Regions from separate parts of the Mesorhizobium sp. M0601 genome, predicted to be linked through region 4. Evidence: predicted binding sites of a transcription regulator. Region 4 holds the regulator's gene; each other region holds the start of a gene.
What was found. Region 4 encodes PhoB, which activates phosphate uptake and scavenging genes when phosphate is short. Its sites were predicted from a motif close to TGTCATNNANCTGTCAT; they were not measured.

Region 1 (7,241 bases), on a different contig from region 4:
CCCGGCCGACGGGCTGCGCATGACGGTGTCGGCCGGCGCCAATGTCGGCGAGCGGCTGATGGCGGTCGGCGACCGCCACTATGGAAAAATCCGCGCCACCGCGGTCGACTGGTTGTCGCGTGTCGAGATCGACGAAGACCGCATCGACGACGAGCCGCGCGCCTTTTCCGGAGGCATGCGCCAGCGCCTGCAGATCGCCCGCAACCTCGTCACCGGGCCGCGGCTGGTGTTCATGGACGAGCCAACCGGCGGCCTCGACGTCTCGGTGCAGGCGCGCCTGCTCGATCTGTTGCGCGGCCTAGTCACCGATCTCGGCCTGGCGGCCATCGTCGTCACCCACGATCTCGCCGTAGCACGTCTGCTGTCGCAGCGCATAATGGTGATGAAGGACGGCCGCGTCGTCGAAAGCGGCCTCACCGACCGCGTCCTCGACGATCCGCGCGCGCCCTACACCCAGTTGCTTGTGTCCTCGATCCTGCAGGTGTGACCATGGGACGCATTTGCCTGGCACCTACCCCCACCCCGCTGCTTCGCAGCGACCCTCCCCACAAGGGGGAGGGTAAAACGCCGGCGCCCTACCTCCCCATTGTGGGGAGGTCGGACCGAAGGTGGGGGTACTCCGGCCCGCAGACAAATGACGATTGGAGAACCCTCTGATGGCAACCCCGCTCGTTGTCTCCGATGTCGCGAAGAGCTTCACCATGCATCTGCGCGACGGCATCAAACTGCCGGTGGTCGCCGGTGTCTCGTTCGCGATCAGGGCCGGCGAATGCGCCGTGCTCGGCGGCCCGTCCGGCGCCGGCAAGAGCTCGATCCTGAAGATGCTCTACGGCAATTATGCCGCCGACGAAGGCCAGATCATCGTCCAGCACGAGGGCGGGCTGATCGATCTCGCAACCGCCAGCCCGCGCACCGTGCTTGCCGTGCGCCGGCTTACCATCGGCTATGTCAGCCAGTTCCTGCGCACCGTGCCGCGTGTCTCTGCGCTCGATGTCGTGGCCGAACCGCTGGTCGAGCGCGGCGAGGAGCGCGAGGTCGCGCACGGCAAGGCACGCGCCTTGCTGGCGCAGCTCAACCTGCCGGAGAAGCTCTGGGCGCTGCCGCCGGCGACGTTCTCCGGCGGTGAACAGCAGCGCGTCAACATCGCGCGCGGCTTCATCACCGAGCACCCGATCCTGCTGCTCGACGAGCCGACCGCTTCGCTCGACGCCAGGAACCGCGACGTGGTGATTTCCCTGATCGCCACCAAGAAGGCGGCGGGCGTCGCTTTGCTCGGCATCTTCCACGATCACGACGTGCGTGAGGCGGTGGCCGACCGTATCATCGACGTGACCGCCTTCGCCGCCGGAAAAATTGCCGCATGACCAGGAAACTGTCGGAGGCGCCGCTGATCCACGAGACGGCGGAAGTCGAGAACTCGACGCTTGGCCGCTGGACCGAGATCGCCGAGCGCTGCCGGGTTTCCGAAAGCACGCTCGGCGACTATTCCTACATGATGCAGGACTGCGGCGTCTGGTGCGCAACGATCGGCAAATTCGCCAACATCGCCGCAAGCGTGCGCATCAACGCTACCAACCATCCGACCTGGCGGCCGACGCTGCACCATTTCACCTATCGCGCCTCGGATTATTGGGACGACGCCGAGCACGAGAGCGAATTCTTCGCCAAGCGCCGCGCCAAACGCGTCACCATCGGCCACGACACCTGGCTCGGCCACGGCTCGACCATCCTGCCCGGCGTCACCGTCGGCGATGGCGCTGCGGTCGGTGCCGGCGCGGTGGTGTCGAAGGACGTCGCGCCCTACACCGTCGTCGCCGGCGTGCCGGCCAAGCCGATCCGCGAACGCTTCGACCGCCGCACCGCGGAGCGCTACCAGGCGCTCGCCTGGTGGGACTGGGACCATGCAAGGCTGCGCGCCGCGCTCGACGATTTTCGGGAATTGTCGGCGGAGGCGTTTCTGGAGAAATATGGCGGCTGAGGGTCGTGAATGGTGAATGGTGAATGTGAATGGGGGCAGCGGACAGGTTTCGAGGCTCAGGGAAGCCGTTCTTATCACCATTCACCATTCGAGCTTCTCGCGCCGAGTTGATCCCGCCCCGCTCCAGGCTGTGGGCAGTAACAAAACTGACATCGTTCCGACACCGCAGGTTCATGCGGCTGCGCTAGCCAGGGTAAACAGACCTTCAATTGCGATTGGACTGGAGCCTGCACCATGTCAGCTACGCTCGAAATCCGCGGCGTCACCCGCCGGTTCGGCAAGAACACCGCCGTCAGCAATGTTCACATCGCGATTCCGCAAGGCCAGATGGTCGGCATCATTGGCCGCTCCGGCGCCGGCAAATCGACGCTGCTGCGCATGATTAACCGCCTCATCGATCCCAGCCAGGGCTCCATCCTGTTCAACGGCGTCGAGGTCTCCGGGTTGCGCGGCTCACCGCTCCGGCGATGGCAGCGCGACTGCGCCATGATCTTCCAGCAGTTCAACCTGGTGCCGCGCCTCGATGTGCTGACCAATGTGCTGCTCGGCCGGCTCAATCACCGTTCGACCGTGTCCAACCTATTTGGCATGTTCTCCCGCGGTGAATGCGCCGAGGCGGTTGCAGCCCTCGAGCGCCTCGACATCGCCCGCACCGCCCTGCAGCCGGCCGGCACGCTTTCCGGCGGCCAGCAGCAGCGCGTTGCGATTGCGCGCGCCATGATGCAGCAGCCGAAGGTGTTGCTGGCGGATGAGCCGATTGCCTCGCTCGATCCGCTCAACGCCAAGGTGGTGATGGATTCGCTGCAGGATATCAATTTGCGCGAGGGCATCACCGTCATCACAAATCTGCATACGCTGGATACGGCCCGCACCTACTGCAACCGCATCATCGGCATGGCCGCCGGCAAGGTCGTCTTCGACGGCCCGCCTGAAGCCCTCAACCGCGAGGCCGTGCGCATGGTCTACGGCGCCGACAGCAATGGCGGCGAAATCTCCGAGGCCATCACCTCCACCAGTGTCGCCATCAAACAGAAAATCGCTGCATCCGCCGGACCGCTCGAGCCCGCATTCCCGGGATATTGAGAACGGCCTGATCGCCCGCCCGCGTCAAAGGCACCTGTCAAAAAATTCGAACGCTACCGGCGCGAGGCCGGGACCAACAGGAGAGAGATAATGTTCAGGAAGATGGTTTTTGGCGCCGTTTCATTGCTCGCCATCGCGGCAAGCGCCGCTCACGCCCAGGATATCAAGGAATTCCGCATCGGCATCCTTGGCGGTGAAAACGAAGCGGACCGGCTGCGCAACTTTCAGTGCCTCGCCGATCACCTGAAGTCCGAATTCGGCTTCGAGAAGGTCTCGCTGTTCCCGGCCGCCGACTATGACGGCGTTATCCAGGGCCTGCTCGGCGGCACGCTCGATTTCGCAGAGCTTGGCGCGTCGGGCTATGCCAGCGTCTACCTCAAGGATCCGAACGCCGTGACCCCGATCCTCACCACCCAGCAGACCGACGGCGCGACCGGCTATTATTCGATCGGCCTTGCGCTGAAGTCGTCCGGCATCACCGACATCAAGTCGGCCAAGGGCAAGAAGCTCGGCTATGCCGACCCGGATTCGACCTCCGGCTACCTGATCCCGCTGACCCAGATCCCGAAGGACACCGGCGCTTCGAACGAAACCTTCTTCGCCTCGACCCAGTTCAATGGCGGCCACGAGAACAACCTTCTCGCGGTTCGCGACGGCAAGGTCGATGTTGCGGTTGACGACTCCTCGGGCATCGGCGACTTCAAGAACGGCTACACCTCCGGCACCTTCCACAAGGAAGTCGCCAAGGGCGCCGTGGACCCCAACGATTTCGTTGAAGTCTGGCGCTCCGGCTTGATCCCGAACGGCCCGCTGGTCGTGCGCACCGCACTCGGCGGCGACATGAGCGCCAAGCTCGCCAACTTCTTCACCGGCCTGCCGGCCAAGGACAAGCCTTGCTTCGAGGCCATCGAAGGCGGCGATTTCACCGGCTATGTTCCGGTGAAGCCGGACTTCTACAGCGTCATCGTCGAAGCCCGCAAAGCCGCGATCGGCGGCTGACGACAATTTCGAAAAGGACGGCGTCCATTAGAGCGACGTGCGTCCACTTGGACGCACAAAGTACGCTCTAACACTTAGATGCCGCATCGTGCTTTCCGAAAGTCGACTTTCGGGCCGATGCGGTCGCCGCCCTTTTTGTGTGTCCGCTCGTGACCCCGTATGACCTTCGCCGCTACAATTCGTTCAGACGCGGTCCGGCAGGCAGCAGACGCCTGGCGACGCCAGACGTCCTTGCGACGGTTCTACACGGCGCTCGGCATCGGCTCACTGCTTGTCGCCATGTGCACAGCCATGTGGTTCGCCGACGAGGCCAATGCCGGACATTTCTTCGATCGGCTGCCGCACATACTGGATTTCCTTAGTTGGCTTGTTCCCAAGGACTGGAACGACGTCTGGCGGGCGCTGTTCGACATCACATCGCCGCACGACAAGGGCAGCCAAGAGTTCAACTTCCCGCTTGGCCGCGTCTATCTCTGGGGCGGCTTTTATCTACCCGAATATTTCGAGCTGATGCTCACCACGCTTAACGTGGCGCTGGTTTCCACTTTCATCGGCTTTGTCTTTGCGGTGCCCTTTTCCTTCATCGCCGCGCGCAACTTGACGCCGAGTCCGGTGCTCAGGCTCGTCGTCAAGCGCTTCATGGAACTGCTTCGCGCCTTCCCCGAGATCGTCATTGCCGGCCTGTTCGCAGCCATCCTCTCGACCGGCCCGGTCGCAGCCGTTATCGCCATCGGCCTGCATTCCATCGGCGCCCTCGGCAAGCTCTTCTACGAGATCAACGAAAACATCGACATGCGCGCCGAAGAAGGCCTGCGCGCGGTCGGCGCCAACTGGTTCGAGCGCGTGCGCTTTGCCGGCCTGCCGCAAGTGCTGCCCAATTTCATGTCCTACACGCTGCTCAGGATCGAGATCAATGTGCGTATCTCGACCATTATCGGCGCGGTCGGCGGTGGCGGCATCGGCGAGGAACTGAAGCTCTCCATCTCGCGCGGCTTCGGCGCCAAGACGCTGGCATTGGTGCTGCTGCTGTTCACGACGATCTTCCTCGTCGACCAGTTTTCCGCCTGGCTACGCCGCAAGCTCGTCGGCGAGCAGGCATTCATGATGGGTGCCTGACCATGATCCCAAAAAGTGGATTCCGGTTTTTGGAAAAGATCATGGCAAATCAACAAGAAGACGGCCCATGGCCGCAATGACCGCCGATGAGATGCGGTCGATCGAGGAGCGCTTTCCCCAAGTGTTCCGGCGGCCCTTGTACAAACGCTTCGGCCCGCTGGTCCTGTTCACCGGCATCCTGCTCTATCTCCTCTACGCCTTGTGGTTCTTCAGCCTGCCGCAAGTGCTGAGGGAATCGCACTGGGAGCGCCTGCCGCTCTTCCTGACGCAATGGATCAGCTACGATCTGCAGCCGGAATTCCGTCTCGACCAGCCTCAGATCACACCCAGATACCCGCGTTTTTCGGCGCTCGGCGAAGACCCGCATCCCGATTGGGTCATCACCAACGCCAACGGCTCCTACACCGTCCTGATCGACGGCCGGGCCAAATCGGTCACCTTCGACAAGGCCGAAGCGACGCTTGTCGCCAATGGCCAGGCGGTGCCGATGTCGTTGACCAGCGGCAAACCCGTAATATCCGGCCCGGTGCCGGAGTGGATCACCGCGCATGACGATGAGATCGTCGCCAGGATGGGCTTTGCCGGCGAGGTCCGCATAACCGTCGATCGCGTCAAGATCCGCAAACGCTTCCTCGGCTGGGCGAATTTCGTCTTCGACACACGCTCGCCCTTCTTCGGCAAGTCGCCCGGCGAGGTGGTCTCGTTGCTGATGTCCGGACCCCAGCTCAAGCCGGGCACATCAAACATTGCGCTGGCCGCCGACAATATCTGGAACAACGCCCAATGGCAGCATGGCGACGTCTGGACGAAGCTGTTCCAGACCATCGTCATGGCGTTTCTCGGCACCTTGCTCGGCGGCATCGTTGCCTTCCCGCTCGCCTTCTTCGCCGCCCGCAACATCACCCCGAGCGGCCTGCTTAGCCAGGTGCTAAAGCGGTTCTTCGATTTCATGCGTTCGGTCGACATGCTGATCTGGGCGCTGTTCTTCACCCGCGCCTTCGGCCCGGGCCCGCTTGCCGGCAGCGCCGCGATTTTCTTCACCGAGATCGGCACGCTCGGCAAAGTCTATTCGGAGGGCCTCGAGAACATCGACGACAAGCCACGCGAGGGCATCCAGTCGACCGGCGCCAACGGCTTGCTGGTGCAGCGCTATGGCGTGCTGCCGGAAGTGATCCCGGTCTTCATCAGCCAGACACTCTATCAGTGGGAATCCAACACCAGGGGCGCGACGATCATCGGCGCCGTCGGTGCCGGTGGTATCGGCCTGAAGCTCTGGGAGGCGATGCGCACCAATTCCAACTGGGCCAATGTCTTCTACATGGTGCTCTTGGTCCTGCTCGTCGTTTTCATCTTCGACAACATTTCCAATTTCCTGCGCCGCCGCTTGAGCAGGACGATCCACGACTACAACCGGATCCAGGCCGGCCAGGGCTGACAGAGGCGTTGCGCAGGCGTGCGGTTAGGGCGCCTTCCTCCATCCATTCCTGATATGCCTGTAGCCGTCGCGGTAGACGGCTTCCGGGCCTTCGGAAAAGTCGCGCCACACCTTGGTGGCCGCGGCCAGATCCTTCAGCGAGCGGCCGAACGCCTCGATCGTCAGCCAATCGTCATAACCGCTCTTGCGGATGGCAGAGAACGTCTCTTTCCAAGGGACGTGGCCGCGGCCCGGCACGCCGCGATCGTTCTCCGAAATGTGGATATGGACGATGTTCTTGCGGTTGCGCGTATAGGCCCCGATCGGGTCAGCCTCTTCGATGTTGGCATGGAACGTGTCGTACATCGCCTTGATGTGCGGCCGGTCGATCGTGTCGATATGCGCCGACAAATCGTCCATCGTGTTGAGCAGATAGCATTCGAAGCGGTTGAGCGCCTCCAGCCCGATGGTGACACCCTTGTTGCCGGCATGGTCACCGATGACGCGCTGCGAAGCGACCGAACGTTTTTTCTCGGCCGCCGTCGGCCCGCTGCCGGAGAAGACCCCGAGTGTCGAATGGAGCGGGCCGCTCAACGTGTTCGCGCCAAGCGCCTGAGCGCAGTCGATCGCCGATTTCATGTAGTCGATACC
Region 2 (7,241 bases), on a different contig from region 4:
AATCGTCCATGTCGAGGATGGCGAGCGTCTCCTCCAGCGCCTGGATAGAGGTGCGGAACACCTTCTGCACGATCTCGGCCGAACTGTCGTCCACCGACAGCTCCTGATGCATCTCGGCGGTCGGCAGGCGACTGTATTCATAGACCGCCGTGCGAAAGTCGCGATAGCCGGAAAAACCCAGCTTCTTGGCGATCTTGACCACCATCGCCTCCGACACACCGGCCTCCTCGGCGATCTGCTTGAGCGGTATGGTCTCGTCGAAGCCGCGCCGTCCGAATACGGTTTCAACCACCTTCGCCTCGAGCGGCGTCAGATGCGGCATCATCATGCGAATGCGCGGTCCTACTGCTTTCAGGTCCAGCCCGGTCAAGGTCATCCACGTCCCCTCGTCACGCGATCGATAAGCATCGCGGCGAGGATTATAAGGCCAGTTGCCAGGAGCTGATAGAAGGACTGCACGTTCATCAGCGTCAGGCCGTTGCGCATGCTGCCAAGGATGACGGCACCCAGGATGGTGCCGACGACGCTGCCCTTGCCGCCCATCAGCGAGGCACCGCCAATCGCCGCCGCCGCTATGGCGTCGAGCTCCCAGAGATTGCCGAGAATGGGTTCGGCCGCACCCAGCCGGCCGATCAGGATCTGCGCTGCAAGCGCTGCCAGCAGGCCCGAGATCATATAGGCGGCGATCTTGGTGCGGGCGATCGGCACGCCGGCTATGTAGGCCGCCTCCTCATTGCCGCCGACGGCGAGCAGATATTCGCCAAACGGTGTCTTCTTGAGGATGATCCAGGCAATCAGCGCGACCACGGCCACGATGATGACCGCCAACGGCAATCCGAACAGCGAGCCGTTGAAGATGGCACGGAAGCCGGCAGGCAGGCCGAGCACCGGATTGCCGCCGGTATAGATCAGCGCCAGCGCCCGGTAGGTGCTGAGCGTTCCCAGCGTGACGATGAAGGGCTGCAGCCCGACATAGGCAACCAGCACGCCGTTGAGCAGTCCGCAGGCGAGGCCGATGGCGAAGCCGGCGGCGATGGCCAGCGGAAACGGCACTCCGGCAACCAGCATCGAGGCCGAGATGACCGCCGAAAGGGCTGCCGTCGGCCCGACGGACAGGTCGATGCCGCCCGAGATGATGACCAGCGTCATGCCCAACGCCAGGCACGCATTGATGCTCGATTGCTGCAGGATGTTGATCAGGTTACGCTCGGCAAAAAAGCCGGGGACCAGCGCCCCGAAGACGGCGAGGATCACCACCAGGCCGATCAGCGTGCCGGCGTCGCGCACGGAAAACCGGTGCAGGAAATCTGCCCTTGGGCGCGCTGCTGTGTGTTGGGTTATATCGGTCATCGGCTGGTCCTGTCCGTTATGCACCGGCCCGATGGCCTTGCGCCTTGCCGGCCTCAATCTCCGTTTGGGGTATGGCGTACGCGGCGATCGCCTGTTCGCTGAGACTTGCGCGGCCCAGTTCGGCGGCGACCGTGCCGTCGCGCATGACCAGCACGCGGTCGGCGAGCCGGATCACCTCGGGGAGTTCGGACGACACGACGATTACCGAATGGCCTTCGGCGGCGAGTTCCTCGATCAGGTGGTAGATCTCCGCCTTGGCGCCGACATCGATGCCGCGCGTCGGCTCGTCGAACAGAAGGATCCGCGTTCCCGCCGCCAGCCAGCGGCCGATGATCGCTTTCTGCTGGTTGCCGCCGCTGAACAGGCGGATCGGCCGGTCGAGCAGGAACGGCCTGAGATTGACCCGCTTCATCTTCTCGGCCGCGACCCGTTTCAGCCTTTTGTGATCGATGACGCCGCGCGGCGCGAACACGCCCATCGAGGCCAGCGCCATGTTGCTGGAGATCGACCGCAACGGCACGATGCCTTCGCGCTTGCGCTCCTCCGGCACCAGGCCGATGCCGGCCGCGATCGCGTCGCGCGGACTGGAAAGCTTTACCGCCTTGCCGTCGATCTCTATTGCGCCTGATGAGGCCCGGTCGGCGCCGGCCAGCAGCCGCAGCAGTTCGGTGCGGCCCGAGCCGACCAGGCCGGCAACGCCCAGCACCTCGCCGCGATGCAGGTCGAACGAAACGTCACGGACCTTGGTTGCCGAGGCGAGGCCACGCACGCTCAGCCTGATCTCGGGAGAAGCATGCGAGCGGTGTTGTTCCTGGGCAAGCTCGCGGCCGACCATCATCGAAACGACGGCCTTTTCCGACACCTGCGCGAGATCGACGGTTTCGACCACAACGCCGTCGCGCATGACAGTGGCGCGCTGGCAGATGCCGAACACCTCGTCCAGCTTGTGCGAGACATAGACGACCGCGACACCGTCGCGTGCCAGACCGGCAATGACTTCCGCCAGCCGTTCGAACTCGCTCGGCGTGAGGCTCGACGTCGGCTCGTCCATCGCCACGATCCTGGCGCGGTCGAGCAGCGCCCGCGCGATCTCGACGATCTGCCGCTGCGCCACCTTCAGGCTGCCAAGCGGGGCTGCCGGATCGATGGTCGGGTCGATGGCGGCCAGCGCTTCCGCAGCGCGGCTCTCCTGCTCGCGCCGTGCGACGAAGACGCCGCCGCGCGTCAACGGATGGCCGAGGAACATGTTCTGGGCGACGCTGAGGCGTGGCACCTGCTGTAATTCCTGATGGATCATCGCCACGCCCGCGGCGCGTGCGGCGACCGGATTGTTCAGCGTCACCGGCTTGCCGTCGATCAGCACGCTTCCCGCCGTCGGTCGGTAGACGCCTGACAGTATGCGCAGCAGCGTCGATTTGCCGGCGCCGTTTTCACCGAGCAGGCCATGGATCTCGCCGGCGCCGACCGAAAACGACACGTCGCTCAGCGCCCGCACAGCCGGAAACTCTTTGGAAATGCCCTCGAATTGCAGCCGCGCTGACATTGCTTCGGTTCTCCAGGCAAGGTGCCGACCCAAGGCCGGCACCTGCCGGCCCTGCTCTACTGGCCCGCTGCCGCGTCCTCGAGCAGCGCCTTGCGCACGGCGTCGCCGGCGCCAGAGTAACGGTCGGCATTGTCCTTGGTGATCAGCGCCTGCGGCGTGGCGACGACGCGCGGCAGCTTCTGCCCGGCCACCAGCCGCAGCGCAGATTCCAGCGCCACCTCGCCGGTCAGCACCGGGAATGAATCGACGGTGCCAGTCAGCTCGCCGGCGCGGATCGAGGCATAGGCGTCGGAGATCCCGTCGGTGCCGAAGACCGCAACCTTGTCCTGCAGCCCGGCAGCCTTGACCGCCTCGACGATGCCCAGCGCCATGCCGTCATTATTGGCATAGAAGCCGATCAGATCGGGGTGCTGTTGCAGGATGTTGGTGGCCGCGTCGTAGGAGGTCTGGCGATCCCAGTTACCGGGGACGCTGGCGACGACGTCGAACTTGCCGGCCGCGGTGATCGTTGTCTTGAAACCATCGGTGCGCTGGACGGCGGCGTAGACGCCGGCCTGGCCTTCGACGATGGCGACCTTGCCGCCGTCCGGCCGGTTCTTGATGAACCATTTGGCGACGCGCACGCCGTTGTCGCGCTGGACATTACCGACATAATGCTCGGCCTGCGGGATGACCGCGTCGTTGACGTTGACCACCGGCACGTTGGCCGCCTTGGCCTGTTCCATGCTCGGCTGCAGGTTGGAGTCGGTCTGCGGCGAGACGAGCAGCACGTTGTAGCCCTGTGTGACCAGGCCTTCGGCGATGGTGAGCTGACCGAGCTGGTCGCCCTCGCTCTGCGCTGCCTGGTAGACGACGGGCACGCCGGTGCGGTCGCCGAACGACTTGTAGCCCTCTCCCAGCGAGCGCCAGTATTCATTGGTCAGCGTCTTGGAGACCGCACCCGCCTTGGTACCCTCGGGCAGCTTGGGGAACGCACCGAACCTGGCCTCGAGCTGCGACCAGTCGATGCGATCCTTCTCGGTGTCGGAATTGAGCGGCGCGAGGTCCGCGGAAAAAGCCGAGCCGATGGACAGCGCCATCAGGGCAGCGGCAGCGGTGGCAAGTAGAAATTTCATGATCTTCCTCCCTTGTTGAAAAACGGTCTATGCCGCCGGCCTCAGCTGTCCGGCCCGAGCATGGCTTCCTGGATGATGGCCTGCGAGGCGACCGCGTCCTGACGGTCGACGGCAGTGGACAGGCGATTGTCCTTTTCCAGCCGATCGACGAAGCGCAGCATGCGCTTGACAGTCGCGATGTTGACTTCGCATTCGTGGACCGGGTCGAGCCCGGTCATGTCGGGGAACGTGTCGAAGTAGATGGCGCCGGCATAGCCGTCTCGACGGATCTGCCTGAGCAGCTCGATCGTCTGCAGCGTATGCACGGCCCCGACCATCAGGCCGTCGTCGCGCTTGGCGTAGCCGTCGTTGAGATGCACGCCGAGCAGCTTGCTGTGTCGCGCCACGAGTGCTGCGGCAAAGGCCGGCTGCTCGTCGGCATAGAGCACATGGGCGAAATCGAGCGTCACGCCGAGATTGGGCAGGCCGATCTCGCGGATCGCCAGCAACGTCGTCGCCGCGTCCGGCATCAGGCTGTAGGAGCGCGGCTCGTTGGGTTTGTATTCCAGGCTGATTTGGCAGCCCGGATCATGCGCCGCAACTTCACGAATTCCGTCGATTTCGTGTTGCCAGAGCGCCGAGTAGTCGGCCTGGAAAGCATAATCGAAGCCATCCTGCCCGAGCCACAAGGTCATCAGGCTGGCGCCCGCCTCGCGGGTGGCGTCGATGCCGGCCTTGGTCAGGTCGATGGCTTCGCGGCGAATGGCAGGATCCGGGTTGGTGAAGGCGCCGAGCTTGAAAGCCGGATTGGAATAGTAGCGCATGGCGAAACCATTGATGGAAAGCCCGATATCGCCGAGTTTGCGCGCTATTTCCGCAGGCTTTTCATCGACATGGTCGGGGAAGTTGAGGTCGAGATCGGTCAACTCCGCAACCTTCGCCGCACGTGCCGCCATTTGCAGCATGGACGGTTTGCCGACAAGATCGGGCCACTCGGACTGTGGCCGCGAGGCAAAGGAATTGAGGCGGGTGGCGAAACGATAGGCAGTCATCGGGGACCTTTCATTGTCATAACTTTACATTATAACGACTATTTGTAAAGTCGTTAATTGCTCGCTCGGCGACGACGAATTCGCCATACCCAGGCCAGTTGCGACCATGGGGGACAAGCAAGCGCGGCACTGTCACGCAAGTATCATGTTCGCGTCCTAGATCGCTTCTCCGAAGGCTTTCGCGGCAATCCTCGATGCGACGCGGCGCTTTTTCAGATCCCGGCAGCTTTGTTTCAAAAGAGGATATCCATGAAAAACCTGCACCGAACCGCGTCCCTCGCCGTCGCGCTGGCGATGTTCACCGCCTTGACCCCGGCCTTGGCTGAAAACGCCGCGACCGTCGGCGGCGTCAGCTTCGTCAACAAGGGCCTGGTCGGTGTCGGCCGCATCCCGGCCAGCCAGAAGGACAAGTTCGGCGAGACGTTTGGCTCCGGCTCAGGCATGTCGATCAACGCTGCCGGCTGGACGCATGGCGCCGATGGCTACAAGGGCTCGTTATGGCTGTTGCCGGACCGCGGCTACAATGTAGTCGGTACCACCGATTACCGCCCACGCCTCAACACGATTGCCCTCGAGTTCGCCCCGATCGCGCCGGGTGCGGCACCGGCCACCGGCCAGGAACAATCGGGCCTCAAGGCGACGCTTGCAGACACCATGCTTTTGACCGACGACAAGGGTACCGACGCAACCGGCCTCGATCCGCTCAACGGCGTGCGTGCCGCGACCGACGACATGCCGATCCTGCCCGAAGCCAACGGCAAGCTCGCGCTCGATAACGAAGCGATCGCGCGGCTGCCCGACGGCACGCTGTTCATCTCGGACGAATACGGTCCGAACATCTACCGCTTCTCCGCCGATGGGCGTCTGATGTCGGCAACGCAGCCGCCGGCGGCGCTTGTCCCGATGCGTCACGGGACGCCAAACTTTGCTTCCAACAATCCGGGACTTGGCGCGGCAGACCCAGATCCGAAGGATCCCGAAACCGGCCGTCAGAACAACCAGGGCCTCGAAGGCATGGCGCTGACGCCGGACGGGAAGTTCCTGATTGCCGTGCTGCAGTCGGCCCCAAGGCAGGATGGCGGCGATTCCGCCTCGACGCGTCAGAACACGCGCGCGCTGGTCTACGATGCCTCGGATCCCGGCCAGCTCAAGCTCGCGCATGAATATGTCGTGCCGCTGCCGGTGTTCACCGATGCAAAGGGCAAAACCAAGATCGCCGCGCAGAGCGAAATCGTGGCGCTGTCGGACAAGACCTTCCTGATGCTGGCGCGCGACAGCGGCAATGGCCAGGGGCTGAAGGGCGACACCTCGCTCCACCGCGAGATCAGCGTCGTCGATCTGTCTGCGGCAACCGATGTCGCCGGCACAGAATTCGACAAGGACAAGCCGCTGGCGCCCAAGGGTGAGCTCGATCCATCGGTGACGCCGGCCAAGCTGACGCCGCTCATTGACATCAACGACAAGACCGAGCTCGGCCGCTTCGGGCTGCACAATGGCGCGCCCAACGACCGCAACAACCTTTCGGAGAAGTGGGAGGCGATGTCGGTGGTGAGCGTCCTCGATCCGACACTGCCCGACGACTATTTCCTGTTCGTCGCCAATGACAATGACTTCCTCACGCAGGACGGCTTCCAGGTAGGCGCGGCCTACAAGGCCGAGGATGGCGCCGATGTCGACACCATGTTCCTGGTCTATCAGGTCACGCTCCCAGGCCTCGCCAAGAAGTAGCGGCACCCATACAGGCGGACGCGCGGAACGCGTCCGCCTGAGCTGGCGCGATTGAGCGGTCGTGCCCTTCAGTTGCGGCTCGCCCGCGCAAGGACGGTGTCCTGGTGCGTTGCAAAACCTGCGACTGACGATCCAGTCGAAGGCACTTACCTCAACATCTCCGCGTCCTTTGGCACGCCGGCATCGATCGGCTCGGCCGTCCTGTTCGACACGGCGGCGATCTTCCCGGCGGCCGACAGGTTCGGGCGCACGAAGACCGGCGCGACGCCGTCGACGCGGCTGTAGAGGTCGATAATGTCCTGATTCATGAAGCGCACACAGCCGGAGGAAGCGTTCTTCCCAATGGAATCCCACTCCGGCGTGCCGTGCAGCCTATACATCGTGTCCTTGCCGTCACGGAAGAGATACAGCGCGCGGGCACCAAGCGGGCTCTGCGGGCCGGGCGGCATGCCGTCCTTGTATTTCGCCAGTTCC
Region 3 (7,241 bases), on a different contig from region 4:
GCCAAGGCCAAACATCACCAGCGGATGGCGATAGAGGCGATAGGCGAGCCGGCCCCGCCATGACAGCTGCCGATATTCAGCGACCGTCAGTGTCTTGATGTCGCCGGTGCCGCGCTCGTCGAGATTGCCGGCGCTGGCGTGATGGGTTGCGTGGGCGCGGCGCCAGCAATCGTAGGGCGTCAGCGTCAGCACGCCAAGCACGCGGCCGATCCAGTCGTCGGCATAGCGATTGGCAAAAAAGGAGCCGTGGCCGCAATCGTGCTGGATCATGAAGATACGCACCAGAAAGCCGGCTGCCGGAAGGATGAGGACCAGACCCCACCAATGGCCATAGGCATAGGCGGCCGAGGACAGTGCCCACAGCGTGGCGAAGGGGATGAGGGTGATGGCGAGTTCGACGGCGCTGCGACGCCTGTCGGGCTTTTTATAGCGCGACAGAATCTTCAACCAGGCGCGCTTGCTGTTTGCCACAGCTTCGGGTGAAATCATGTTCATCATGAAACATAGGCGGAGCGGCGCGCTGCCGCAAGGCGGAGATCACGCAAAGTTACTGCGGGTAAATGTCGCGCGATGGCGAGGAATTGCGGCCGCAATCGCAGGTCGCGTTGCTGGCGACGGTGTCTACCGACGGCGCCCGCCTGCGACCACCTTGGCTTCGACGCCGTCCAGGCGGTCGAGCAATTCCTTCAGACGGTCGGGAATATCGGACTCCGTGCGGAAGGCCGGTAAGGTGCGCAGAAAGCGCTTGGTCGCCTCGGTGCCGAGCTGGCGCCGGATATCGGCGGCGAGCCCGTCGCGTTTTTCGCCATTCCTGCGGGGCATCATCCAAAATCCTGTGTCGGCTTCGAAACTCTTCCAGGGGAGGAATGGTTCCCGCATTGTAGTATGCTGGCAAGCAAAGCCGTCGGGTACGGTAAAGTTTGAATTAAAATCGAAAGGTCTGCGCCGTCCGCCATCAAGCAGCGACAGCGGCTGCAGTATCGCTTGCCCCTTGATTTTTGGCCGCTAAACCTCGATATCGGGCGCAAATCCACACCATTCGAAAATGACGGGAAACGGCGATGAGCGACCAGGCAAAAGACGAACGCGCGCCCGATGAAGCCGAGAAGACCGAGGCTGCCGCGGAGCCAAGGGAAGGTGGCGTCGACGGCGACTATGAAGCGCTTGTGCGGCTTCTGAAGGAAAACGAAGAGCTGAAGGATCGCGCGCTGCGCGTCGCGGCCGACATGGAGAACTTGCGTCGCCGCACCGCCCGCGACGTCCACGACGCGCGCGCCTATGCGGTTGCCAATTTTGCCCGCGACATGCTTTCGGTGTCGGACAATCTGCGCCGTGCGCTGGATGCCATCCCGGAGGAGGCCAAGGCTTCGGGCGATGCCGGCTTCAAGGCGCTGATCGACGGCGTCGAGATCACCGAGCGCGCCATGCTGTCGGCGCTGGAACGCCACGGCGTGAAGAAGCTTGAGCCCGAGGGCGAGAAATTCGATCCGAATTTCCACCAGGCGATGTTCGAGGTGCCCAATCCCGACGTACCGGCCAACACGGTCGTGCAGGTCGTGCAGCCCGGCTATTCGATCGGCGAGCGTGTGCTGCGGCCGGCCATGGTCGGCGTCGCCAAGGGCGGCCCCAAGCATGTCGCAAGCGAAGCGCCGGTGGAGCCGGGGCCGGTCAACGAGCAGGCTGAGAAAGATGCGTAAGTTAGGGGAGTAGGGGAATAGGGCAGTACGGGAGTAGGGAATAGCGCTACGTCGGGTAAAGTAGAGCAATTGCCTACTCGGGCCGTTGCCTTCTCTCCGCCTACTCCCCTATTCAGGCCGCAAACCGCTGCGCTTCTCCGCCATAATAATTGACGTAGCGGGCGCCGATCTCCTTGACCGGCATCACCACGAACACGTCGACCGTCGAGAATTCACGATCAATGACGCAACCGTCGCCGATGCGTGCGCCGACGCGCAGATAGCCCTTGACCAGCGGCGGCATCGCCGCGATCGCCGCCTTGGTGTTGACGGCCTCGATCGGCATCAGATCCATGGAACAATAGCGCCCGGCGACGGCGCGCACGTCCCAGGATGAATTCGTCCGGCAGTGGTGGGCAAGATAGGTCAGCGCCTCGGCATGTGCCGCAGGCACGGTGCCGTGGAACGACGCGCAGCCGGTCATCACGCCGATGCCGTAATGGTTGATGTAGGCCCAGATGCCTTGCCACAGCGCCTCGATGGTGCGCTTCGAGCGGTATTCCGGCAGAACGCAGGAGCGGCCGAGCTCGAGGAAGCGCTGGCCGGGATGCCGCGCGATGAGCTTGGTCAGCTCGAATTCACCTTCGGAATAGAAGCCGCCGGCGGCCGCGGCAATCTCCTGCCGCAGCAGGCGGTAGGTGCCGACGATGCGGCGATGCTCGGGGCCGGAAAGCGAAGTATCGAAGACCAGCAGATGATCGCAGAGGGGATCGAAGCGATCGGCATCGCGGCGGTCCTGCATCTGGAACAGGTCCTTCCTGGCACCAAGCTCGTCGTAGAACACCCGGTAGCGCACTTCCTGCGCGGCAGCGATCTCGGCCTCGTTGCGGGCGAGCCGCACTTCGAGATTGCCGATGCGGCCGAGCGATGCGCCTTTTATGACGGCATCGGCGTTCCGGCCGACGAGCAAAGGCCCGCTGGCGTTCGGCCGAGCATCACATTCCGGCATGACTGTATGCACGAGTGATTCTCCTTCGAGCCATCCCTCTTGGCACGGGGATACGGTGTAGGTGCAACAGGATTGTGACAGTACCGTGATACGGCTCTGCGGGCAATACTTCGTCGGCTGGGCAATCTATCAACCGTCTATGTTGTGCCTCAGGCGGCCGCTTGCCCTTCGACCGCATGAACCAGGGCATCGGGGTCGAGCGGCTTGGTGACGAAGCCGCTGGCACCGTGAGCGAGCACGGCGTGGCGGGTCTTTTCCTGGCTGTCGGCCGACAGCACCATGATCGGCACTGGCGGCACCGCGGTCTCCTCCTCATGGCGGCGGATGGCGGCGATGGCGTCCAGGCCGTCCATGACAGGCATATGCAAGTCCATCAGCACCACGTCGTAACGGTGCTTGTGGCCGGTGCTGATGACCGCCTCGACGGCGGCCTTGCCGTTGCCGACCACTTTCACGCGATGCCCGGCCTTCAGCAGCGTGGCGCGGGCCAGCATGGCGTTGATGTCGTTGTCCTCGGCGATCAGCACCGACAGGCCCTGCTGGCGGGCGCCAATGGCGTGCCCCGCCTGCGCGCCGCGCCTTTGCAGTTGCGGCTCGGCGATGACCGGCGCGTGGCTGGTCAAAAGCACGCGCAGCAATGTCTCGCCGCGCACCGGCCTCGCAAGGAAGGTGGCGTAACCATTGGCACGGAACTCGCCAAGCATGCCACGGTCGGTCGGTGCAATCAGCGTCACTGCCTCGCAATCGGCAAATCCGCTCTGGCGCAGGCGCCTGAGCAGCCTGCCGTCGCTTTGCTCCATGGCAGCATCGATCAGCAGCACGTCGCAGCTCTCGGCGAAAGGGGTGGCCTGGGCGGCGGCGGTGGCCAGATCGACCGTGCCGCCATTGGCGCGAATGGTGCGGGCGAGGGCTTCGGCCTCGACCAGGTTCTTCGACACGATCACGGCATGCCGGCCCGACAGCGCGTCCTGGCGGATCTGCGGCGCCTCGACGGCGGAAATAGCGGGAATCTCGAAGACGAATTCGGACCCCTGGCCAAGCCGGCTTGACACAGAGATAGTGCCGCCCATGGCGGTCACCAGGCGCTTGGAAATGGCGAGACCGAGGCCGGCACCGCCATGCGCACGGGTCGAGGTGCCGTCAGCCTGTTCGAAGTCCTCGAATATGCGCTCCATGTCCTCCTCGCGCAGACCGGGGCCGGTGTCGGTGATGGTGAAGCGGATGCGGTCGGTGGTTTCGGTGCGGACGCGGGCGATGCTTGCCAGGACGCCGCCGCTGTCGGTGAACTTGACGGCGTTGCCGATGAGATTGAGCAGCACCTGCCTGACCCTGCCGGGGTCGGCGGTGATCAGCTGCGGCACGTCGGGTTCGACATGACAGCCGAGGCCGATATCCTTGGCAAAAGCCCGCGCCGCCAAAAGCTCGATGACATTGTCGGCGATCTCGCGCACCGACATCGGCTGCGGTTCGGGATCGAAGCGGCCGGCCTCGATCTTGGAGTAGTCGAGCAGGTCCTCGATCAGCGCCAGCAGCGCGCTGGCCGAGGTCGAAATGGCGCCGACATAGGTCCGCTGCTCGGGCGAAAGGCTGGTGTCGGCGAGAAGCCGGGCCATGCCCATGATGCCGTTCATCGGCGTGCGGATCTCGTGGCTGACGGTGGCGAGGAAGCGCGATTTGGCCTGGCTCGCATATTCGGCCCGCTCGCGGGCGGTGATCAGCGAGGATTCGGCGCGCTTGCGAGCGGTGATGTCGCGGGCGATGGCGCGATGCGAAACGGCGCCGCTGTCCTTGTCGCGCACCGACAGCTCGATCCAAGAGAACCAGCGTGGGCCGTCCGGCGTGCGAATGGCGACGTCGGTGGAACTCAGGCATTCATGGTCGGAAAACGCGGCGTCGGGGACGATGCCGACATCGATGCCTAGTTCGGCCAGGGTCTTGCCGGCAAGGTCGCGCTGGTCGGTTTCGACAAGGTCGGCGAAAACCTTGTTGGCGTAGACAATGTGGCCGTCGCGGTCACGATGGACGACGAGATCGCCGAGTGCATCGATCAGCCCGCGAAAGCGCTCCTCGCTCTCCTGCATCTCCCACATGCGGTCGGCCAGCGTCTCTATTTCGGCGCGGCTGCGGGCGGTCGTGGCATCGAGCAGGGCCACCGCGCGGCGCTCGGTGCGCCTGTTGCGCAGATGCATGGCGAGCCCGGCGATGGCTGTCGCCAAAAGGCCGATAGTGATGAAGATCGGCGCCCCGGTCAGATGCGAAAAGCCTGCCAGCACGACAATGGCGACGAGCGTCAGGAAGGGCAGGCCTTCGCGGTTGGAGGCCGGCAGTTCCGGCGCCAGCGGTGGCGCGGCGACAAGCTGCCGTCCTGGCGCCGCGGGGGCCGTCCCGTCGGCCCGTTCGGCTGGTTCCGCCTCTCTGATGCCGGGTTCCGCAATCATACGGAAATCCTGCCAGACAGAGCTTATCGAAGGTTGTGGTTGATCGCTCGAATTTTACCGGTCGCGCTCTTTTTTTCCCTTGGGGGCTCACATATCCACCACCACGCGGCCGCGGATCTTACCCTCGACGATGTCATGCGCGGCGCCGATGATGCCGTCGAAGCCGATGCTCGTCGAAAGGCTGGCAAGCTTTGCGTGGTCGAGATCGGCGCCGATACGGCGCCAGGCCTCGAGGCGGACCGCCTTCGGCGCCATCACCGAATCGATGCCGAGCAGCGAGACGCCGCGCAGGATGAAGGGCGCGACGCTTGCCGGCAGGTCCATGCCGCCGGCGAGGCCGCAAGCGGCAACGGCGCCGCCATAGGAGGTCATCGATAGAACGTTGGCCAGCGTGTGGCTGCCGACCGCATCGACGCCGCCGGCCCAGCGTTCCTTGGCGAGTGGTTTTGCGGGCTGGGCAAGCTCGTCGCGTGAAATCACTTCCGCGGCGCCGAGGTCGATCAGATAGGGGCTTTCGGCAGCACGGCCGGTCGAGGCGATGACGTGATAGCCGAGGCTGGACAGGATCGAGACCGCGACCGAGCCGACGCCACCGGCAGCGCCGGTCACCGCCACCGGGCCGCGATCGGGCACGATGCCGTGGCGCTCCAGCGCGATGACGCAAAGCATGGCGGTGTAGCCGGCGGTGCCGACCGCCATCGCATCATGCGGGCTCATGCCGTCCGGCAACGGCACCAGCCAGTCGCCCTTGACGCGGGCGCGCCCTGCAAAGGCGCCGAAATGCGTCTCGCCGACGCCCCAGCCGTTCAATATGACCTTGTCACCCTTGCGCCAGTCAGGATTGGAAGACGAGATGACGGTGCCGGCGAAATCGATGCCCGGCACCAGCGGCCAGCGGCGGATCACCGGCGCCTTGCCGGTAATTGCAAGACCGTCCTTGTAGTTCACCGTCGTCGCCTCGACCGCGACGGTGACGTCGCCCTCCATCAGGTCTGCCTCGGTAAGCTCGGTCACCGCGACCGACTGGTTTTTCTCGGCGTCACGCGAAACGAGGATGGCTTTGAAGGTTTCGGGCATTTTTTCTCCTCGGGCTTGCAGATCAGAATGTGTGGCGCCAGGCGAGTGAGGTCAATCGCTCGACGCTCCGCGCCGCCAGCCAATGAGTTCGTCGAAGACGACCAGCACCGCACCAACCGAAATGAAGGCGTCGGCGAGGTTGAAGATCGCGAAGGACCAGACCGGCGTATGGAACAGGACATAGTCGATGACATGACCGTAGATTGCGCGATCAATCAGGTTGCCGAGCGCGCCGCCGACGATCAGTGCGAAGCCGATGCGGGCAAGCAGGTGGCCGGGCGGCGTGCGGGCCGCAAGATAGAGCACGAAAGCGACCACCAGAACCGCGACGACCACCAGGCCGGTGTCGCCGAAGGACGAAAACAGCGAGAACGCGATGCCGGTGTTGTAGGTGCGGTACAGCGCCAGGAACGGAAGCAGGTCGAGCCGTTCCTGAAAGGCAAGACCGGTTTCGACTAGGTATTTCACCCACTGGTCGAGCGCTATCGCGGCGACGACCAGAAGAGCATACGGCCTCCAGGACTTCATGGTTTGCAGTTTCACGGTTTGAGATGTCACGATCTGGCGTCCTCCGGGCCGAGCTTCAGCGCGCCGCGCCGGATCTCGAACAGCATGACGCCGGTGGCCACTGCAAGGTTGAGCGAATCGGCGCGGCCGGCCTGCGGTATCCGCAGCAGTTTGTCGCAGCTTGCGGCAAGCTCGTCAGGCAGGCCTTGCTGCTCGTTACCCATCATCAAAAGCACCGGGCCCTTTGAAAAATCGACCGAGCGGTAGTCGACCGCACCCTTCAGGTGGGTGCCGGCGACGAGGCCGGGGAAGCTCGTTCGCCAGGCGAGAAAAGCTTCGGGCGACGCCTTGGCGACCGGCACGGCGAAAATCGAGCCCATGGTGGCGCGCACCGTTTCGACCGAAAAGGGATCGGTGGTCTCGCCGACCAAGATGACGCCCCTGGCCCCGACAGCGTCGACCGTGCGGATGACGGTGCCGAGATTGCCGGGGTCGCGGACGCGGTCGAGCGCCACCCAGACGTCGCCGTCACGG
Region 4 (7,241 bases):
GCCCGTACGGGAGCCTGACCGATGTCGACATCCTCATCGCTCCACAGCCGCCGCAAAGCCAGGAATTCGGTGATGATGGCGCTTTGCGTCGTCGCCGCCGGCATCGGGCTTGCCTGGCTGGCGCTCATTCTCGGCGCGTTGGTCTATAAGGGCACAGCCGGGCTTTCGCTCGCGGTCTTCACCGAGATGACGCCACCACCGGGCGAGGCCGGCGGCTTGCTCAATGCCATCACGGGCAGCCTGCTGATGACGATCATCGCCGTTGTCGTCGGCACGCCGATCGGCGTGCTGGCGGGAACCTACATGGCCGAGTATGGACGCTTTTCGCGCATCACCACCGTCGTCCGCTTCATCAACGACATCCTGTTGTCGGCGCCGTCGATCATCATAGGCTTGTTTGTCTATGAGCTGATGGTGCGGCCAATGGGACATTTCTCGGCCATTGCCGGCGCCGTTGCGCTTGCCATCCTGGTCATTCCGGTGGTCGTGCGCACCACTGAAGACATGCTCAACCTGGTGCCGAACGCGTTGCGTGAAGCCGGTGCCGCGATCGGCGCGCCGCGCTGGGTGGTGATCCGTTCGGTCGCCTACCGCGCCGCATTGTCCGGCATCGTCACCGGCATATTGCTGGCGATAGCACGCATTTCCGGCGAGACGGCGCCGCTGCTCTTCACCGCGCTCAATAACCAGTTCTGGAGCAGCAATATCAACGCGCCGATGGCCAGCCTGCCGGTGACCATCTTCCAGTTCGCTCTCAGCCCTTACGAGGAATGGCAGCAACTGGCGTGGACCGGCGCACTCATAATCACCCTGACGGTTCTGGGCTTGAGCATCCTCGCCCGCAGCCTTACCGGACGCAGAGAGGACAGATGACACAGATGTTGTCCCCAGACATGACGATGGCCGAAACGGTCGCCGAGAAGACGAAGATCGAGGTCAAGAATCTCAACTTCTACTACGGCCAGAGCAAGGCGCTGAAGGACATCAGCCTGTCGCTGCCTGAGCGCAGTGTCACGGCCTTCATCGGCCCTTCGGGCTGCGGGAAATCGACGCTGCTGCGTGTATTCAACCGCATCTATGAGCTCTACCCAAAACAGACGGCCGAGGGCCAGGTGCTGCTCGACGGCAAGAACATTCTCGACCGGTCGCAGGATCTCAACCTCCTCAGGACCAAGATCGGCATGGTGTTCCAGAAGCCGACGCCGTTCCCGATGTCGATCTACGAGAACATCGCCTTCGGCGTCAGGCTCTACGAGAACCTCGGCAAGTCCGAGATGGACGGCCGCGTCGAACAGGCGTTGAAGCGCGCCGCGCTGTGGAGCGAGGTCAAGGACAAGCTCAACGCCAGCGGCTTGAGCCTATCCGGCGGGCAGCAGCAGCGGCTCTGTATCGCCCGCACCGTGGCCGTGAAGCCGGAAGTCATTCTGCTCGACGAACCGGCTTCGGCCCTCGACCCGCTGTCGACTGCCAAGATCGAGGAACTGATCGACGAATTGCAAGCCGACTACACGATCGTCATCGTCACCCACAACATGCAGCAGGCGGCGCGCGTGTCGCGCCAGACGGCCTTCATGTATCTGGGTGAACTGGTCGAGTTCGACCGGACCGAGAAGATCTTCACGTCGCCCCGCGAGAAGCGCACGCAGGACTACATCACTGGCCGCTTCGGCTGAGCCGTTCCGATCATGCATATGAGGACAGGACCATGGGCGAACACACAGTCGCTTCTTTCGACGAGGATCTCGAGCAGATCAGCAAGCTGATCCGCGACATGGCCGACCTCGCCGGTTCGATGGTCGGCGGGGCGACCAAGGCCCTGTTGAATTCCGACAACGTGCTGGCGCAACGCGTCGTTTCCGACGACGCCATCATGGATGCGCGTCAACGCGAATTGGACGACCGCGCCATCACCCTGATCGCCAAACGCCAGCCGATGGCCCACGATCTTCGCCATGTGGTCGGAGCGATCCGCATGGCGGGCGACCTCGAACGCATCGGCGACCTTGCCAAGAATATCGCCAAGCGCGTGAGTGCGGTCGGCCTCAGCGCCACGCCGCGGGACCTGTCGCATTCCATCGACGCGATGGCGCAGCTGGTTCTCATCCAGGTGCAGGGTGTCATCGAGGAATATGCTGCAGGCGATGCGGCCGCGTTGGCCAAGCTGCGTGCCGCCGACGAGCGCATCGACGTCAAATACACGTCCGTGTTCCGCGAGCTGTTGACCTACATGATGGAAGATCCGCGCAACATCACCGCTTGCACGCACCTGCTGTTCTGCGCCAAGAATCTGGAGCGGATCGGCGACCATGTCACCAACATCGCCGAAAATGCGTATTATGTGCTGACCGGCGAGCAATTGCCGGTCAATCGTCCGAAGCAGGACGAAACGACAATGTCCGCACCGGTGACATGATGGGGGTGCCCAGCCGATGATCGCACCACGCATAATGGTGGTGGAGGACGAGGAGCCGTTGGGTGTGCTGCTCCGCTACAATCTCGAATCCGAAGGCTACCAGGTCGAGGTGGTGACACGCGGCGACGAAGCCGAGATCCGTTTGCAGGAGAATGTGCCCGACCTTTTGGTGCTCGACTGGATGATACCAGCGGTTTCCGGCATCGAGCTCTGTCGTCGGTTGCGGGTGCGCCCCGAAACCGAGCGGCTGCCGATCATCATGCTGACCGCGCGCGGCGAGGAGAGCGACCGGGTGCGCGGTCTTTCGACCGGCGCCGACGACTATCTGGTCAAGCCGTTTTCGACACCGGAATTCATGGCCAGGGTCAAGGCGCTGCTGCGGCGCGCCAAGCCGGAAGTGCTGTCCAGCGTGCTGAAGGTCGGCGACATCGTGCTCGATCGCGAATCGCACAGGGTCTATCGCAAGAAGAGCGAAATCAGGCTCGGGCCGACCGAATTCCGGCTGCTCGAGTTCATGATGCGGCATCCGGGCCGTGTCTTCTCGCGCAGCCAGTTACTCGATAATGTCTGGGGGGAGACAATCTACATCGACGAACGCACCGTCGACGTGCATGTCGGGCGGCTGCGCAAAGCCGTCAACAACGGCCGGATGCCGGATGTCATCCGCACCATCCGCGGCGCCGGCTATGCGATCAGGGAAGATTGACCCGCCTGGTCAGGCTACGTTCTTTCTGACGCTGGGCCTCATTTGCGCGCCCGGCGCGAAAATCTCCTGGTCGACGAAGCTTAACGCCCGCATCGCGCAGCCTTCGCGGATCAGAGGCAATTCGTTCGGCTCTGTATCGAAGGAGATCGAGCCTGAATGCTGGCCGCCGGCGGTCTGGGCGATTGCCTTCCGCAAGGCCGGCTCGATCAGATCGAAGGCGGCGGCACTGGCGCCGACCATCGCCACCGGTGCCGGATCGATCAGCGCGAACAGCGAGCCGAGACCGAAACCCAGCGCTTCGCCGGCCTTGCGGTAGGCCTCGCGTTCCGGCCCATCTTTCTCGCGCGCCCGGGCCGCCAGTGCGCGCATGTCGGCGTCGCTGACATCGGCGACCGGTTCGCTGTCTTCGCTCATCTGCCTGGCGTTGCGCCAGATGGCGTAGTTGCCGGCATACGCCTCGATGCAGCCGCGCCGCCCGCAACGGCAGAGCGCGCCGCCCGGACGATGGATCATGTGGCCAAATTCGCCGCCCGAGGAATGCGTCCCGGTGAACAGTTCGCCCTTCAGCACCAGCCCCATGCCGATGCCATGCGAAAGCAGGATGGCGATGAAGTCATCGCGATAGCGATCCGGATTGCGCCAGCGCAAAGCCACCGCCATCATGTTGCAGTCGTTCTCCACCGTTGCCGGGATGCCGAATTCGTCCTCCAGCATATCGGCAAAGGCGATGTCGGTCTGCGGCGTGATCGGCGACCACAGCATGGCGCGTGCAGGGGAGTCGGTAATGCCCTGAATCGCCAGGGCGATGCGGGCGACACTGCGGACGTCAAGATCTGGATCCTGCAGCCGGCGCCGGACGATGGCCATGCATTCACGGATCAGCTCGTCGCGCGGCATAGTCAGCGTGTCCAGCCGGCGCTGTTCCTCGGCGACCACCTGTCCCGTATAGTCGATAATGGCGGCCGAAAGGAAATTCAGCGACAACACCACGGTCAGCACCGCCGCCGCTTCCGGGTTGAGGGCGAGGCCGACTTGCGGACGACCGCGTTTCAACGAAACGGGCTCACTTGGCTTGCTCTCGGCGAGGATGCCTTCCCGTATCAGGTCGGAAGAAATCGCCGATATGGTCGAATGACTGAGGCCGGTGGTAGCTGCGATCTCAGTACGCGATGGCTGGCCGGCCCGGCGCACCGCCGAGATCACCATCGCCCGGTTGCGCCGGCGCAAATCGTCATGGCGGATTCCGACCGACATTGTTTTGCTTTCCTCCCGGTTGCCGCGGCCGCTCATGAACCGGAAGCCGTCGGTAATGTCCGACAAATAGTGTCGGATGAGGCAAATAGTGTCAGATGCAGGTGGCGCTGTCATCGTTTATTCCGACGCTCGAAAAAACTCGCAGAGTCATCAAAATCCATCAGAATCGATGTTGACAGCAGCCGGAGATCGGGCCAGTATTTTTTCGAGGCTCGAAAAAATTAGAGCTTCTAAGCTGGTCTTTGAGCCAATTGATCACGCCGTACGCGGCGCAGGGAGGATATGATGAAGAAATTCACGACCGCCATTCTGGCGGGTGTCGCCATGACGCTGGCGCTGGCGTCAGTGGCGCAGGCTAAAGACAAGGTCATCGGCGTTTCCTGGTCGAACTTCCAGGAAGAGCGCTGGAAGACCGACGAGGCCGCAATGAAGGCGGCCATCGAGGCCGCAGGCGACAAGTATATTTCCGCCGACGCACAGTCCAACCCCGGCAAGCAGCTCACCGACGTCGAGAGCCTGATCTCGCAGGGCGCCAACGCACTGATCATCCTGGCGCAGGACGCCTCGGCCATCGGGCCGGCCGTGCAAAAGGCGCTGGACGAAGGTATTCCGGTTGTCGGCTACGACCGGCTGATCGAGAACAAGGACGTCTTTTACCTGACCTTCGACAACAAGGAAGTCGGCCGCATGCAGGCCCGGGAAGTCTTCAAGGTGAAGCCGGAAGGCAACTACGTCTTCATCAAGGGTTCGGGTTCCGATCCGAATGCCGATTTCCTGTTTGCCGGTTCGATGGAGGTGCTGAAGGCGGCAATAGACAGCGGCAAGATCAAGAATGTTGGCGAGGCCTATACCGACGGCTGGCTGCCGGCCAACGCTCAGAAGAACATGGAACAGTTCCTGACCGCCAACGACAACAAGGTCGATGCCGTGGTCGCGGCCAATGACGGCACTGCCGGCGGCGTCGTCGCCGCGCTGACAGCGCAAGGGCTGGCCGGATCGGTTCCGGTTTCGGGCCAGGACGGCGACCACGCCGCGCTGAACCGCATCGCGCTCGGCACACAGACCGTGTCGGTGTGGAAGGATGCGCGCGAGCTCGGCAAGAATGCCGCCGAGATCGCCTCGCAGCTGGCCGACGGCAAGCAGATGACCGACATTGCCGGCGTGAAGGATTTCACCACGCCCGGCGGCAATACCGTCAAGTCGCTGTTCCTGACCCCGGTCGCCATCACCAAGGACAACCTCAACGTCGTCATCGACGCCGGCTGGATCAAGAAAGAAGAGGTCTGCGCCGGCGTGACGGCTGGCACTGTTGCAGTCTGCAACTGAGCCGACGTTTCCGAGAAGTCCGAACGCCGCGGCCGCTCGCCGCGGCGTTTTTCAACAAGAGTTGTTTTTCCGCTTCCGGCGGATAACTTCTAGGCTGCTTCCGGCATCCGCGGCAGACGGCAACCCGGCGGGAGAAACATCATGACCGACACGACGTCCAACACGCCGGTCGACAGCACGGCAGACCGGGCACGGGAATCCGAGCTCGGCATCGTTGCCCGATTTCTCAAGGCAACCGAACTCGACACGCGCATGCTCGGCATGGTCGGCGCGCTGCTGGTCATCTGGGTCGGCCTGCATGTCGTTTCCAGCGTACGGCTCGGCGTCAATCCGTTCGACTTCGACAGCCGGACCTTCCTGACGCCACGCAATCTCTGGAACCTGTCGGTGCAGACTTCCGCCGTGGCCATAATGGCCGCCGGAATGGTGCTGGTTATCGTCATGCGCAATATCGACCTGTCGGTCGGTTCCGCCGAAGGTCTGATCGGCGTGGTCATGGGCTTTGCGCAGGTGCATTTCCTGGTGCGAATGATCGGTCTGCAATTAGGCAATCCCTGGATCTGGATCCTGGCACTGGCCATCGGCCTGGCGCTTGGCCTTCTGATCGGAGCGTTCCAGGGATACATCATCGCTTATCTCGAGGTGCCGGCCTTCATCGTGACGCTGGGCGGCCTTCTGGTCTGGCGGGGTGCCGCATGGTGGGTCGCCAGCGGTCAGACGATTGCGCCGCTTGATGCCACTTTCCAGCTGATGGGCGGTGGGCCGGCGGGTTCGATCGGCGCGCGATGGAGCTGGATCGTCGGAATTGTCGCGTGCCTGGCGGTTGTGTTCATGCTGCTCAACGGGCGGGTGCAGCGCAAGCGGTTCCGCTTTCCGTTGCGCCCGATCTGGGCCGAGACGTTCCTCGGTGTCCTCACCTGCGCTGTCATCATGGGCGCCATATGGCTTGCCAATTCCTATCCTTGGCCGGTCGGCATCGTGAACAGATATGCGGCGGCCAACAATATAACGGTTCCCGAAGGCGGGCTGTTCATCGCCCATGGCATCGCCATACCCGTGCTGATGGCTGTAGCCGTAGGGCTGATCATGACCTTCATCGCCAAGCGTACCCGTTTCGGCCGCTATGTCTTCGCCATCGGCGGCAATCCGGAAGCAGCCAACCTTGCCGGTATCAACACGCGCTGGGTGACCATGAAGGTGTTCATGATCATGGGCGTGCTGGCGACGATCGCCGCGGCGATCTCGTCAGCCAGGCAGAACTCGTCGACCAATGCGCTGGGCACGTTGGACGAGCTGCTGGTCATCGCGGCGGCGGTGATCGGCGGCACGTCGCTCGCCGGCGGCTCCGGCACAGTGCTCGGCGCCATGCTCGGCGCGCTTTTGATGCAGTCGCTGCAGTCCGGCATGGTGCTGCTCGGCATCGATTCACCGCTGCAGAGCATCGTTGTCGGCGCCGTGCTGGTGCTCGCGGTGTGGCTCGATACCGTCTATCGCAAACGCGTTTAGGGAGGAGGAACGATCATGGCAGACAAAACCGCTCCC

Region 1: a site for PhoB is predicted at 2,115-2,131, ahead of phnC (phosphonate ABC transporter ATP-binding protein). Genes of this name have one in related genera too.
Region 2: a site for PhoB is predicted at 5,170-5,186, ahead of NKI41_RS05245 (esterase-like activity of phytase family protein). Genes of this name have one in related genera too.
Region 3: a site for PhoB is predicted at 2,749-2,765, ahead of olsB (l-ornithine N(alpha)-acyltransferase). Genes of this name have one in related genera too.

The regions. Positions count from the first base shown of each region.
Region 1 is NZ_JAMYQK010000041.1:30,235-37,475, reverse strand. Features, by position in the region: gene phnK (phosphonate C-P lyase system protein PhnK) at 1-487, shown strand, start outside; gene phnL (phosphonate C-P lyase system protein PhnL) at 657-1,364, shown strand; gene NKI41_RS27060 (DapH/DapD/GlmU-related protein) at 1,361-1,978, shown strand; gene phnC (phosphonate ABC transporter ATP-binding protein) at 2,213-3,061, shown strand; gene phnD (phosphonate ABC transporter substrate-binding protein) at 3,152-4,060, shown strand; gene phnE (phosphonate ABC transporter, permease protein PhnE) at 4,220-5,176, shown strand; gene phnE (phosphonate ABC transporter, permease protein PhnE) at 5,244-6,611, shown strand; gene NKI41_RS27035 (sugar phosphate isomerase/epimerase family protein) at 6,636-7,241, opposite strand, start outside.
Region 2 is NZ_JAMYQK010000003.1:225,645-232,885, forward strand. Features, by position in the region: gene NKI41_RS05220 (MurR/RpiR family transcriptional regulator) at 1-376, opposite strand, end outside; gene NKI41_RS05225 (ABC transporter permease) at 373-1,350, opposite strand; gene NKI41_RS05230 (sugar ABC transporter ATP-binding protein) at 1,367-2,893, opposite strand; gene NKI41_RS05235 (sugar ABC transporter substrate-binding protein) at 2,950-4,008, opposite strand; gene NKI41_RS05240 (TIM barrel protein) at 4,050-5,039, opposite strand; gene NKI41_RS05245 (esterase-like activity of phytase family protein) at 5,289-6,767, shown strand; gene NKI41_RS05250 (L,D-transpeptidase) at 6,914-7,241, opposite strand, start outside.
Region 3 is NZ_JAMYQK010000020.1:49,834-57,074, reverse strand. Features, by position in the region: gene NKI41_RS18870 (fatty acid desaturase) at 1-495, opposite strand, end outside; gene NKI41_RS18865 (hypothetical protein) at 622-825, opposite strand; gene grpE (nucleotide exchange factor GrpE) at 1,062-1,697, shown strand; gene olsB (l-ornithine N(alpha)-acyltransferase) at 1,810-2,685, opposite strand; gene NKI41_RS18850 (PAS domain-containing hybrid sensor histidine kinase/response regulator) at 2,835-5,123, opposite strand; gene acuI (acrylyl-CoA reductase (NADPH)) at 5,211-6,200, opposite strand; gene lspA (signal peptidase II) at 6,252-6,728, opposite strand; gene NKI41_RS18835 (TrmH family RNA methyltransferase) at 6,755-7,241, opposite strand, start outside.
Region 4 is NZ_JAMYQK010000043.1:12,988-20,228, reverse strand. Features, by position in the region: gene pstC (phosphate ABC transporter permease subunit PstC) at 1-18, shown strand, start outside; gene pstA (phosphate ABC transporter permease PstA) at 22-873, shown strand; gene pstB (phosphate ABC transporter ATP-binding protein PstB) at 870-1,673, shown strand; gene phoU (phosphate signaling complex protein PhoU) at 1,706-2,413, shown strand; gene phoB (phosphate regulon transcriptional regulator PhoB) at 2,430-3,119, shown strand; gene NKI41_RS27510 (ROK family protein) at 3,129-4,373, opposite strand; gene xylF (D-xylose ABC transporter substrate-binding protein) at 4,659-5,699, shown strand; gene NKI41_RS27500 (sugar ABC transporter permease) at 5,841-7,205, shown strand; gene NKI41_RS27495 (ATP-binding cassette domain-containing protein) at 7,221-7,241, shown strand, end outside.